2 regions of the Blastococcus deserti genome follow, and region 1 is predicted to be linked to the other one. Evidence: riboswitches for the same ligand, from Rfam matches in the RefSeq annotation. Region 1 holds a riboswitch; the other holds the start of a gene.
What was found. Region 1 has a riboswitch for S-adenosylmethionine ahead of thrC (threonine synthase). Riboswitches for the same ligand answer to the same signal wherever they lie in the genome.
Positions count from the first base shown of each region.

Region 1 (5,207 bases):
TCACCCGGTCGAGGCGCGCGACGGGAGCTCCACCGCCTAGCCTTCCCCGTCGTGACCGCACCCGCCCGCTTCAAGGACCTCTGCCTCGACGCCCGCGACCACCAGGCGCTGGCCGACTGGTGGTGCGCCGCGATCGGCTACGTCCGTCGCGACGAGCTCGAGGAGGCAGCGACCCCGGAGGAGGACGAGCCCCGCCCGCACGACTGGCCGGTGCCGATCGTCGACCCGGCCGGCGAGGGCCCGCTGATGTGGATCGTCCCGGTGCCCGAGTTCAAGATCGTCAAGAACCGCATGCACTTCGACGTCGTCGGTGACACCGCCGCGCTGCTGGCCGCCGGAGCGACGATGGTGCGGGCGCAGGACGACGACATCGAGTGGGACGTGCTCGCCGACCCCGAGGGCAACGAGTTCTGCGTCTTCGCCCCGGAGTGACCCCACCTCACCCACGAGTGTGCAGAGATCGGGGCCTGAACCGCCCCGAGGGCCCGGCAACCGCACACCCAACCGCCCGGCCCCGCCCTCCTGAACGCCGACAGGGGCGGCCCGCCGAAGCGGACCGCCCCTGCCGGAGGTGAGGCGATGGAACGGCCCCGCTGCAGGGCCCCGCCGTGAGCTCGCGAACGGTGGGGGGCAGCGGGGTCCTTGTTCAGAAGTCCATGCCGCCCATGCCGCCGTCGCCGCCGGGCATGGCCGGAGCGTTCTTCTCCGGCTTGTCGGCGATGACGGCCTCGGTGGTGAGGAAGAGCGCCGCGATGGAGGCGGCGTTCTGCAGCGCCGAGCGGGTCACCTTGGCGGGGTCGATGATCCCGCTGGCGACGAGGTCCACGTACTCGCCGGTGGCGGCGTTGAGGCCCCAGCCGGTGTCCGAGTTGCGCACCTTCTCCGCGACGACGCCACCCTCGAGGCCGGCGTTGATGGCGATCTGCTTCAGGGGTGCCTCGAGCGCGACGCGCACGATGTTGGCACCGGTCGCCTCGTCACCCTCGAGCTCGAGCTTCTCGAACGCGACGGTGGTGGCCTGCGCCAGGGCGACGCCACCACCGGCGACGATGCCCTCCTCGACGGCGGCCTTGGCGTTGCGCACCGCGTCCTCGATGCGGTGCTTGCGCTCCTTGAGCTCGACCTCGGTCGCGGCGCCGGCCTTGATGACGGCGACGCCACCGGCCAGCTTGGCCAGGCGCTCCTGCAGCTTCTCGCGGTCGTAGTCGGAGTCCGACTTCTCGATCTCGGCACGGATCTGGTTGACGCGACCGGCGATCTGGTCGGCGTCACCCGCGCCCTCGATGATGGTCGTCTCGTCCTTGGTGGTGACGAACTTCCGCGCGCGGCCCAGCAGCGAGATGTCGGCGTTCTCGAGCTTGAGGCCGACCTCCTCGCTGATGACCTGACCGCCGGTGAGGATGGCGATGTCGGCCAGCATGGCCTTGCGGCGGTCACCGAAGCCCGGGGCCTTGACGGCGACGGACTTGAAGGTGCCGCGGATCTTGTTGACCACCAGGGTCGCCAGGGCCTCGCCCTCGACGTCCTCGGCGATGATCGCGAGCGGCTTGCCCGACTGCATGACCTTCTCGAGCAGCGGCAGCAGGTCCTTGACGGAGCTGATCTTGCCGTTGACGACCAAGATGTACGGGTCGTCGAGCACGGTCTCCATGCGCTCGGAGTCGGTGACGAAGTACGCCGACAGGTGACCCTTGTCGAAGCGCATGCCCTCGGTGAGCTCGAGCTCGAGGCCGAAGGTGTTGCTCTCCTCGACGGTGATGACACCTTCCTTGCCGACCTTGTCCATCGCCTCGGCGATGAGCTCGCCGATGGCGGGGTCAGCGGCGGAGATCGACGCGGTGGCGGCGATCTGCTCCTTGGTCTCGACGTCCTTGGCGGTCGAGAGGAGGTACTCGCTGACCGCCTCGACGGCCTTCTCGATGCCCTTCTTCAGGGCCATCGGGTTGGCGCCGGCAGCGACGTTGCGCAGACCCTCGCGCACGAGCGCCTGGGCCAGCACGGTGGCGGTGGTGGTGCCGTCACCCGCGACGTCGTCGGTCTTCTTCGCGACCTCCTTGACCAGCTCGGCCCCGATCTTCTCCCACGGGTCCTCGAGCTCGATCTCCTTGGCGATGCTCACGCCGTCGTTGGTGATCGTGGGGGCGCCCCACTTCTTCTCCAGGACGACGTTGCGGCCCTTGGGGCCGAGGGTCACCTTGACGGCGTCGGCGAGGGTGTTCATGCCCCGCTCGAGGCCGCGGCGCGCCTCTTCCTCGAAGGCGATCATCTTGGCCATGTGGCGATGTCCTCCATGCGTTGAACGCAGCACGGTCGGGTGCGGCGCCCGCGACGGACGACACCAGCGACGTGGACTCCCTTGCGCCCACACGCCGGTGCCTCACCGACCGACCTGATTTGGCACTCGGGTGGTCCGAGTGCCAGAAACGAGTCTGGCACTCGACCCTGGCGAGTGCAAGAAGGGGGTGCTGCGCGGCTGTTCCGGGGGTTCCTGTCCCCCGACGGGGTGCGCGGACGAGCAGGTTCTCGCGTGGGAAGTGCGCATCGCTGCCCACCATCGGCTCGAGACACAGCGAGGCCCGGCCCCCGAACGGGGACCGGGCCTCGGCGAGTGCCTGGGTTCAGGCCGCGGTGACCTGGTCGGCCTGCGGGCCCTTGGCGCCCTGGACGACCTCGAAGGTGACCCGCTGGCCCTCCTCGAGGCTCTTGTACCCGTCCATCTGGATGGCCGAGTAGTGGACGAAGACGTCCTGGCCGCCGTCGACGGCGATGAAGCCGAAGCCCTTCTCGGCGTTGAACCACTTCACGGTGCCCTGTGCCACGTGTGCTCCCACGTTCGTGCGTGCGGACGGCGCCCTCTGAATCGGGGGAACCGGGTCTAGCTCTTCCGCCCGTCGAACACGAACGTGGAACTCGAACCGCGCGAGACGGTACATGAGGAAAGCCGAGGTTGTAGTGCATCCACGCAGGAGAAACACCCGGTTCGGGCAACGATCGTCGCCACTGGTCCGGGACGGCTGAGCCCAGCCTGGCCTCAGCCGATGAGGCCGGCCGCCCGGACGGACCTCAGGGACGGCTCCACCCGGTGGGTGGGGCCGACCACCGGCTCCAGCGGGTCCAGCGTCTTGAGGCCCTCGCCGGTGTTGAGGACGACGGTTTCCTTGGCCGGGTCCAGGCGGCCGTCGGCGACCAGCTGGCGCAGCACCGCGACCGTCACGCCGCCCGCGGTCTCGGCGAAGACGCCGGTGGTGCGGGCGAGGTCGCGGATGCCCTGCACGATCTCGTCGTCGCCCACCCGGCCGACCGAGCCGCCGGTGCGGCGGATGGCGTCCAGGGCGTACGGGCCGTCGGCGGGGTTGCCGATGTTGAGCGACTTGGCGATCCCGGAGGGCTTGACCGGCCTGACGACGTCCCAGCCCTGCTCGAACGCCGTCGCGATCGGGTCGCACCCGGCCGACTGCGCGCCGAAGATGGTCCACTCGGTGGCCTCGACGATCCCCGCCGCGGTGAGCTCACGGAACGCCTTGTCCACCTTGGTGAGCAGCGAGCCGGACGCCATGGGGATGACCACCTGGGCCGGGATGCGCCAGCCGAGCTGCTCGGCGATCTCGTACCCCATCGTCTTCGAGCCCTCGGCGTAGTAGGGCCGCACGTTCTGGTTGACGAAGGCGGTGTCCTCGAACTCGTCGGTCTCGGCCAGCTCGCTGGTCAGCCGGTTGACGTCGTCGTAGGAGCCGTCGACGGCGACGAGCGTCTGGCCGTAGACCGCCGACTGCACGACCTTGCCCGGCTCGAGGTCGCTGGGGATGAACACGAACGACGGGATGCCCACGCGGGCGGCGTGCGCAGCCACCGAGTTGGCGAGGTTGCCGGTCGAGGCGGCCGCGATCTTGCGGTACCCCAGTCGCTTGGCCGCGGTGGCGGCCAGGCTGACCACGCGGTCCTTGAAGGAGTGCGTCGGGTTGGCCGAGTCGTCCTTCACCCACAGCCCGCCGGTGATGCCCAGCTCCTCGGCCAGCCGGTCGGCGCGCACCAGCGGCGTCAGACCCGGGTCGAGGGACACCCGGTCGGCCGGGTCCTGGCCGACGGGCAGCAGTGCCACGTAGCGCCAGATGTTCTGCGGACCGGCCTCGATCTGCTCGCGGGTGACCGCCTTCAGCAGGTCGTAGTCGTAGTCGACCTCCAGCGGGCCGAAGCACTCGGCGCAGGCGTGCTCGGCGATGAGGCCGAAGGTGGCTCCGCAGTTGCGGCACACCAGGCCGCGGGCGGGACAGGGGGGAACGGGGCCCGGGTGGGTGGGGAGACCACCGGACGAGTCCGCCTGGATCGAACCGGGAGCGGTCATGGTCATGCGACGACTACCTCCTCATCTTCCCCGCACCGGGCCGTCGAGCCGTGCGGGACGGAATTGGCACCTTCCGCTGTGCGGCGGTTGCCGGGGCTTCATCGGGCCGTGTCCCTCTGCCCCTCTGGATGAGTGGAACGCCTCGCACTGTACCCAGTCCCTGCCGCCCTTCCGCGGACGGTCAGGATGTGAGGTGTGACCGCCCGCATCGTCTACACCGACCTGGACGGCACGATGGTGGGCCCGCGCGGCTCGTTCTGGCACACCGCCGGCCGTGAGCTCACGGCGGACCCGGCCGCCGCCCTGCTGGCCCTGCACCGCGCGGGCATCCCGTTGGTGCTGGTCAGCGGACGGACGTTCGAGCAGGTCGTCGAGGCGGCGAGGATCTTCGCCGCGGACGGCGCCATCGCCGAACTGGGCGCCACGATCGCCTGGGACGGCGGTCGCAGCACCCACCGGCTCACCGGTGACCTCCCCGCCGAGTACGGCGACCGACCGCCCATGGACGTCATGGCGGAGCTCGGCGTGGTCGAGCGGCTGATCGCCGAGCACCCGGGCCGGCTGGAGTGGCACGCGCCCTGGCACGCCACGCACACCACCGACGCGCTGCTCCGGGGCCGGGTGGACCCGCTCGCCGTCGACGCCTGGCTGGCCGAGCGGGGCGCGGGCTGGCTGACGCTCAAGGACAACGGCGCCTTCCCCGCTCCGCTGCGCGCGTCGACCGGCACGACCCTCGACCCGGCCGACGGCCCCCCGCGGATCTACCACCTGATGCCACGGGGCATCTCCAAGGGCCTGTCGATCGCCTGGGACCTCCGGCGCCGGGGCATCGACCCGGGCGACGCCGTCGCCATCGGCGACAGCG
Region 1 is NZ_JBHUHP010000009.1:230,821-236,027, reverse strand. It holds gene ACFSHS_RS09135 (VOC family protein) at 52-432, shown strand; gene groL (chaperonin GroEL) at 647-2,275, opposite strand; gene ACFSHS_RS09125 (cold-shock protein) at 2,619-2,819, opposite strand; gene thrC (threonine synthase) at 3,032-4,348, opposite strand; SAM riboswitch class I at 4,361-4,477, opposite strand; gene ACFSHS_RS09115 (HAD family phosphatase) at 4,538-5,207, shown strand, end outside.

Region 2 (5,207 bases), on a different contig from region 1:
CGGTGCGCCGCCTGCGGTTGATCATCGTCTGCGGGACCGCCCACGCGGCGTGTCCTCGCGTGCCGCGTGCCCGGTGACGATGATCAACGCGGCTGGGGTCGGATCAACGCGGTTGGGGTCGCCATCCTCGGCTCGAGAGCGCGCGGCGGGTGCGTTCGACGACGGCGGTCGGCCCGCCGAGGTGCCGCCCGGCGAAGCGGAGCGTGAGCCACCCGTCGGCCGCCATCAACGAGTACCGGTCGATGTCCCGGCCGAACTGCTCCCGCTCGGCGTGCTGGCGCCCTTCGTACTCCAGGGCGATCTTCCACCGCGAGTAGCCGAGATCGGCGTGCGCCACCACCTGCCCCCAGCCATCGGGGATCGGCACCTGCACCTCGGGATCGGGGAGGTCACTGGTGAGGAGCCAGTACCTGAGCCTGCTCTCGGGCGGCGAGCCGGCGCTGCCCGTGAGGTGGGTCGCCCACCGGCGGGCCGGCACCACGCCACGCACCCGCTGCGCACGCGACAGTCGGCGCTGCAGGCGTGCGGCGTCCAGGTGGCCGGACCGCACGAGGGCGTCCCCGAGCGCCAGGAGGTCGGCCGGAGGCACGTGCTGCGCCATGTCGAGGTAGGTCTGCGCTCCGGATGTGACGCGCAGCCCGTCCACGTCGATCACGTCGTCCTCGGCCAGTGCGCGGGCATGGACCCGGATCCCGCCCCGCTGCGGCAGGACCTGCCGGGGCGTGAGGACCACGTGCACGTCCTGCGACGCCGGACCGGCCCCGAGCAGGGCGGTCGCCGTGTGCAGGCCGAAGGCGGCGTCGTCGGGCAGGACTCCCGCCCACGCCCGACAACGCATCCGCAGGTCCAGGTCCCGGGATCGGGACACGTACAACCCGCGGGCCACCGGGACACCGTCCGCACGGATCTGACCGCGCGTGACGCCGAGCGCGCGTGCCGCCGTCCAGGTGTACGAATCGCCGAGAGGTATGCCGTCCACGCGGGCAGGCTGGGCGCTCCGACGACCGGCACCCGTGGCGAACGAACATCTGTGGAGGACCCCCGCCCCTGTGGACCCACACCTCCGCTGCGTTGATCATCGCCCGCGCGACCGCCGCTCCGGCGTGTCCGGCTGCGTCGCGTGCACGGTGACGATGATCGACTCGGCGACGGCCCCCGGGGGCCCGTGTTCCACGTGGGACGACGGGTCTGCCTAAGATCGGCCCTGGCTCACGAGAGGCAGCGACAAGCACCTGGCTGGCTGCCCGGCAACCTCTTCTCCGTCTGAGGTGCTCCAGGGGAAGAGCCGGTTCTCGTGGCATCCGCCGCGAGGGCAAGGACGGAGCTCCCGTGCGCCGCGGGCTCTCCGCGAGCGAGAGGAGACGGCGCATGAGCGACCCCCAGAGCTGGAGCTTCGAGACCCGGCAGATCCACGCCGGCACCAGCCCCGACCCGACCACCGGCGCCCGGGCCCTGCCCATCTACGCCACCACCGCGTACCAGTTCCGCGACAGCCAGCACGCCGCCGACCTGTTCGCGCTGGCCGAGATGGGCAACATCTACACGCGGATCATGAACCCGACGCAGGACGCGCTGGAGCAGCGCGTGGCCTCGCTGGAGGGCGGGGTCGCCGCGCTCGCCGTCGCGAGCGGGCAGTCGGCGACGACGCTGGCGATCCTGAACGTCGCCGAGACGGGTGACCACGTGGTCGCCTCCGCCTCGCTCTACGGCGGCACCTACAACCTGCTGCACCACTCGCTGCCCAAGCTGGGGGTGAGCGTCTCCTTCGTCGAGGACCCGGACGACCCGGAGGCGTGGCAGGCGCTGGTGCAGGACAACACCAAGGCCTTCTTCGGGGAGACCATCGGCAACCCCAAGGGCGACATCCTCGACATCGAGGCCGTTGCCGCGGTCGCCCACCGCAACGGCGTCCCGCTGATCGTCGACAACACGATCGCCACGCCGTTCCTCATCCGGCCGTTCGAGTTCGGCGCCGACGTCGTCGTCCACTCCGCCACCAAGTACCTGGGCGGGCACGGCACGGCGATCGCCGGGATCATCGTCGACGGCGGCCGGTTCGACTGGACCGGCGGGAAGTTCCCCGGCTTCACCACCCCCGACCCGACCTACCACGGCGTCGTCTACGCCGACCTCGGCGCACCGGCCTACGCGCTGAAGGCCCGCGTCCAGCTGCTGCGCGACCTGGGCCCGGCGATCTCGCCGTTCAACGCGTTCCTCGTCGTCCAGGGCATCGAGACCCTGTCGCTGCGCATGGAGCGTCACGTGGCCAACGCCCTCCGGGTGGCCGAGTTCCTCGAGGCGCACGACGAGGTGGACCGGGTCAACTACCCCGTCCTGGAGTCCTCGCCCTGGCACGCGGCGCAGCAGAAGTACGCCCCCAAGGGTGCGGGCGCGGTGCTGACCTTCGAGTTGCACGGCGGTCGGGAGGCCGGGCAGAGGTTCGTCGAGGCCCTGGAGCTGCACAGCCACGTGGCCAACATCGGCGACGTCCGCAGCCTGGTCATCCACCCCGCCTCGACGACGCACTCGCAGCTCACCGCCGAGGAGCAGCTGACCACCGGCGTCACGCCCGGCCTGGTGCGCCTGGCCGTCGGCCTGGAGGGCATCGAGGACATCCTCGCCGACCTCGAGGCCGGCTTCCGGGCCGCCAAGTCCGCCTAGTCGCAGGGAACGCCTGACGTGGGCGGGTGGGTCGAGGGGGATCCGGTCGGTGACCGGCTCTTCCTCGACCTGCCCGGGCCCTTCCACCCCGAGCGGGGCGGCGTCCTGCCGTCGGTGCGCGTGGCCTACGAGACGTGGGGGACGCTCGCGGCCGACGGCGGCAACGCCGTGCTCGTCGAGCACGCCCTGACCGGCGACAGCCACGTCGTCGGGCCTGCCGGGCCGGGCCATCCCACGCCCGGGTGGTGGAACGGCCTGGTCGGCTCCGGCGCGCCGCTGGACACCGACCGGTTCTTCGTCGTGTGCGCCAACGTCCTCGGCGGCTGCCAGGGGACGACGGGGCCCTCCTCGCCCGGTCCGGACGGCGGGCACTGGGGCTCCCGGTTCCCCGAGGTGACCGTCGGTGACCAGGTGCGGGTCGAGGCGGCGCTCGCCGACGCGCTCGGCATCGACCGCTGGGCTTGCGTCGTGGGCGGCTCGATGGGGGGCATGCGCGCGGTGGAGTGGGCCGTCGCCCTGCCCGACCGGGTGGCGACGCTCTTCTTCCTCGCGTCGGGGGCGGTCGCCACCGCCGACCAGATCGGCACCCAGACCACCCAGCAGGCCGCGGTCCGCGCCGATCCGCGCTGGGCGGGCGGCGACTACGACCGGGCCGATCCGCCGGTGGACGGGCTCGGCATCGCCCGCCGGATCGCGCACCTGACCTACCGGAGCGCCGTCGAGCTGGGCGAGCGGTTCGGCACCCGCGTGCAGGAGGACGGGGGGTTCGCCGTCGCCTCGTACCTCGACCACCACGCCGCCAAGCTGGCGGCCCGGTTCGACGCCGGCAGCTACGTGGTGCTGACCCAGGTGATGAACACCTGGGACGTCGGCCGGGACCGCGGCGGGGTGGCGGCGGCGCTGGGCCGGGTGACGGCTCGGTCGGTGGTCGCCGGGGTCGACAGCGACCGGCTCTACCCGATCGGGCTGCAGCAGGAGGTGGCCGACGGTCTCGGCGTCCCGCTGCACGTGATCGCCTCCCCCTACGGCCACGACGGCTTCCTGATCGAGACCGCCGCCGTCGGCGCGCTGCTCCGCGACCTGCTCCCCTGATCCCGATCGGTAGCGTCGGGCGCATGACCTACGACGTGGCCGCGGTGCGAGCACACTTCCCGGCGCTGAAGGCCGGCACCGCTCACTTCGACGGCCCCGGCGGCACCCAGGTGCCCGAGTCCGTCGCGCGGGCGGTCGCGGACACCCTGACCTCGCCCATCGCCAACCGGGGCCGCACCACCGCTGCGGAGCGGCTGGCCGACGACGTCGTCCGGGACGCCCGGCAGGCGCTGGCCGACCTCCTCGGCGCGCATCCGGGCGGGATCGTCTTCGGCCGCAGTGCCACGCAGCTCACCTTCGACGTCTCCCGCGCGCTGGCCGCCGGCTGGGGGCCCGGCGACGAGGTCGTCGTCACCCGCCTCGACCACGACGCCAACATCCGGCCCTGGGTGATCGCTGCCGAGGCAGTGGGCGCGACGGTCCGCTGGGTGGCTTTCGACCCCGCGACCGGCGAGCTCACCGCCGACGACGTCGCCGAGGTGCTGACCGAGCGGACGCGGCTGGTCGCGGTCACCGGGGCGTCGAACCTGATCGGCACCCGGCCGCCGGTGGCCGAGATCGCCGCGCGGGTCCACGAGGCCGGTGCGTCGCTGGCCGTCGACGGCGTCCACCTGACCGCCCACGCGCCGGTCGACGTGCGCGCACTGGGCGCCGATCTCTACACCTGCTCGCCGTACAAGTTCCTCGGCCCGCACTGCGGCGTGCTGGCCGCCGACCCGGCACTGCTGGAGTCGCTGGCGCCGGCGAAGCTGCTGCCGTCGACGGACGAGGTGCCGGAGCGCTTCGAGCTGGGCACCCTGCCCTACGAGCTGATGGCCGGGACGACGGCCGCCGTCGACTTCCTGGCCGGCCTCGCACCGGCCGGCGGCAGCCGAAGGAAACGGGTGCTCGCCGCGATGGCCATCCTCGAGGCGTACGAGGACGGGCTGCGCGAGCAGCTCGAGGCCGGGCTGACCGCGCTGCCGGGGGTGCGGCTCCGGTCGCGGGCCGCGCACCGCACCCCCACCCTGCTGCTCACCTTCGACGGCCGCGACGCCGCCGACGCGTACCGCTTCCTGGCCGAGCGCGGCGTCAACGCGCCCGCCGGCTCGTTCTACGCGATCGAGGCCAGCCGCTGGCTCGGGCTCGGCGACACCGGCGGCCTGCGCGTCGGGCTCGCGCCCTACAGCGACCGGGACGACGTCGACCGGCTGCTCGCCGGGCTGCGGGAGTGGCTGGCCGTCCGCTGAGCCGGGGTCCGGATCAGGCCAGGGCGTCGCCCGGGACCATGCCCGCCGGGGGCAGGGGACGGCGCACGACGGGGCGGACCTTGCGCGCCTCGGGCAGCCGGTCGTAGTAGGCGGCGGCGTTGCCGCGGATGTGCGCCAGGTCGTCGTCGGTGGCCTCGCGGACCACCTTCGCCGGGACCCCGGCGATCACCGACCGCGGCGGGAACTGCTTGCCCTGGGTGACGA
Region 2 is NZ_JBHUHP010000015.1:18,290-23,496, reverse strand. It holds gene ACFSHS_RS14820 (hypothetical protein) at 104-979, opposite strand; SAM riboswitch class IV at 1,208-1,325, shown strand; gene ACFSHS_RS14815 (bifunctional o-acetylhomoserine/o-acetylserine sulfhydrylase) at 1,369-2,661, shown strand; gene metX (homoserine O-acetyltransferase MetX) at 2,680-3,753, shown strand; gene ACFSHS_RS14805 (cysteine desulfurase-like protein) at 3,777-4,982, shown strand; gene ACFSHS_RS14800 (gamma carbonic anhydrase family protein) at 4,996-5,207, opposite strand, start outside.
Region 2: linked by a shared signal. The riboswitch ahead of ACFSHS_RS14815 (bifunctional o-acetylhomoserine/o-acetylserine sulfhydrylase) and the one ahead of thrC (threonine synthase) in region 1 are both predicted to bind S-adenosylmethionine.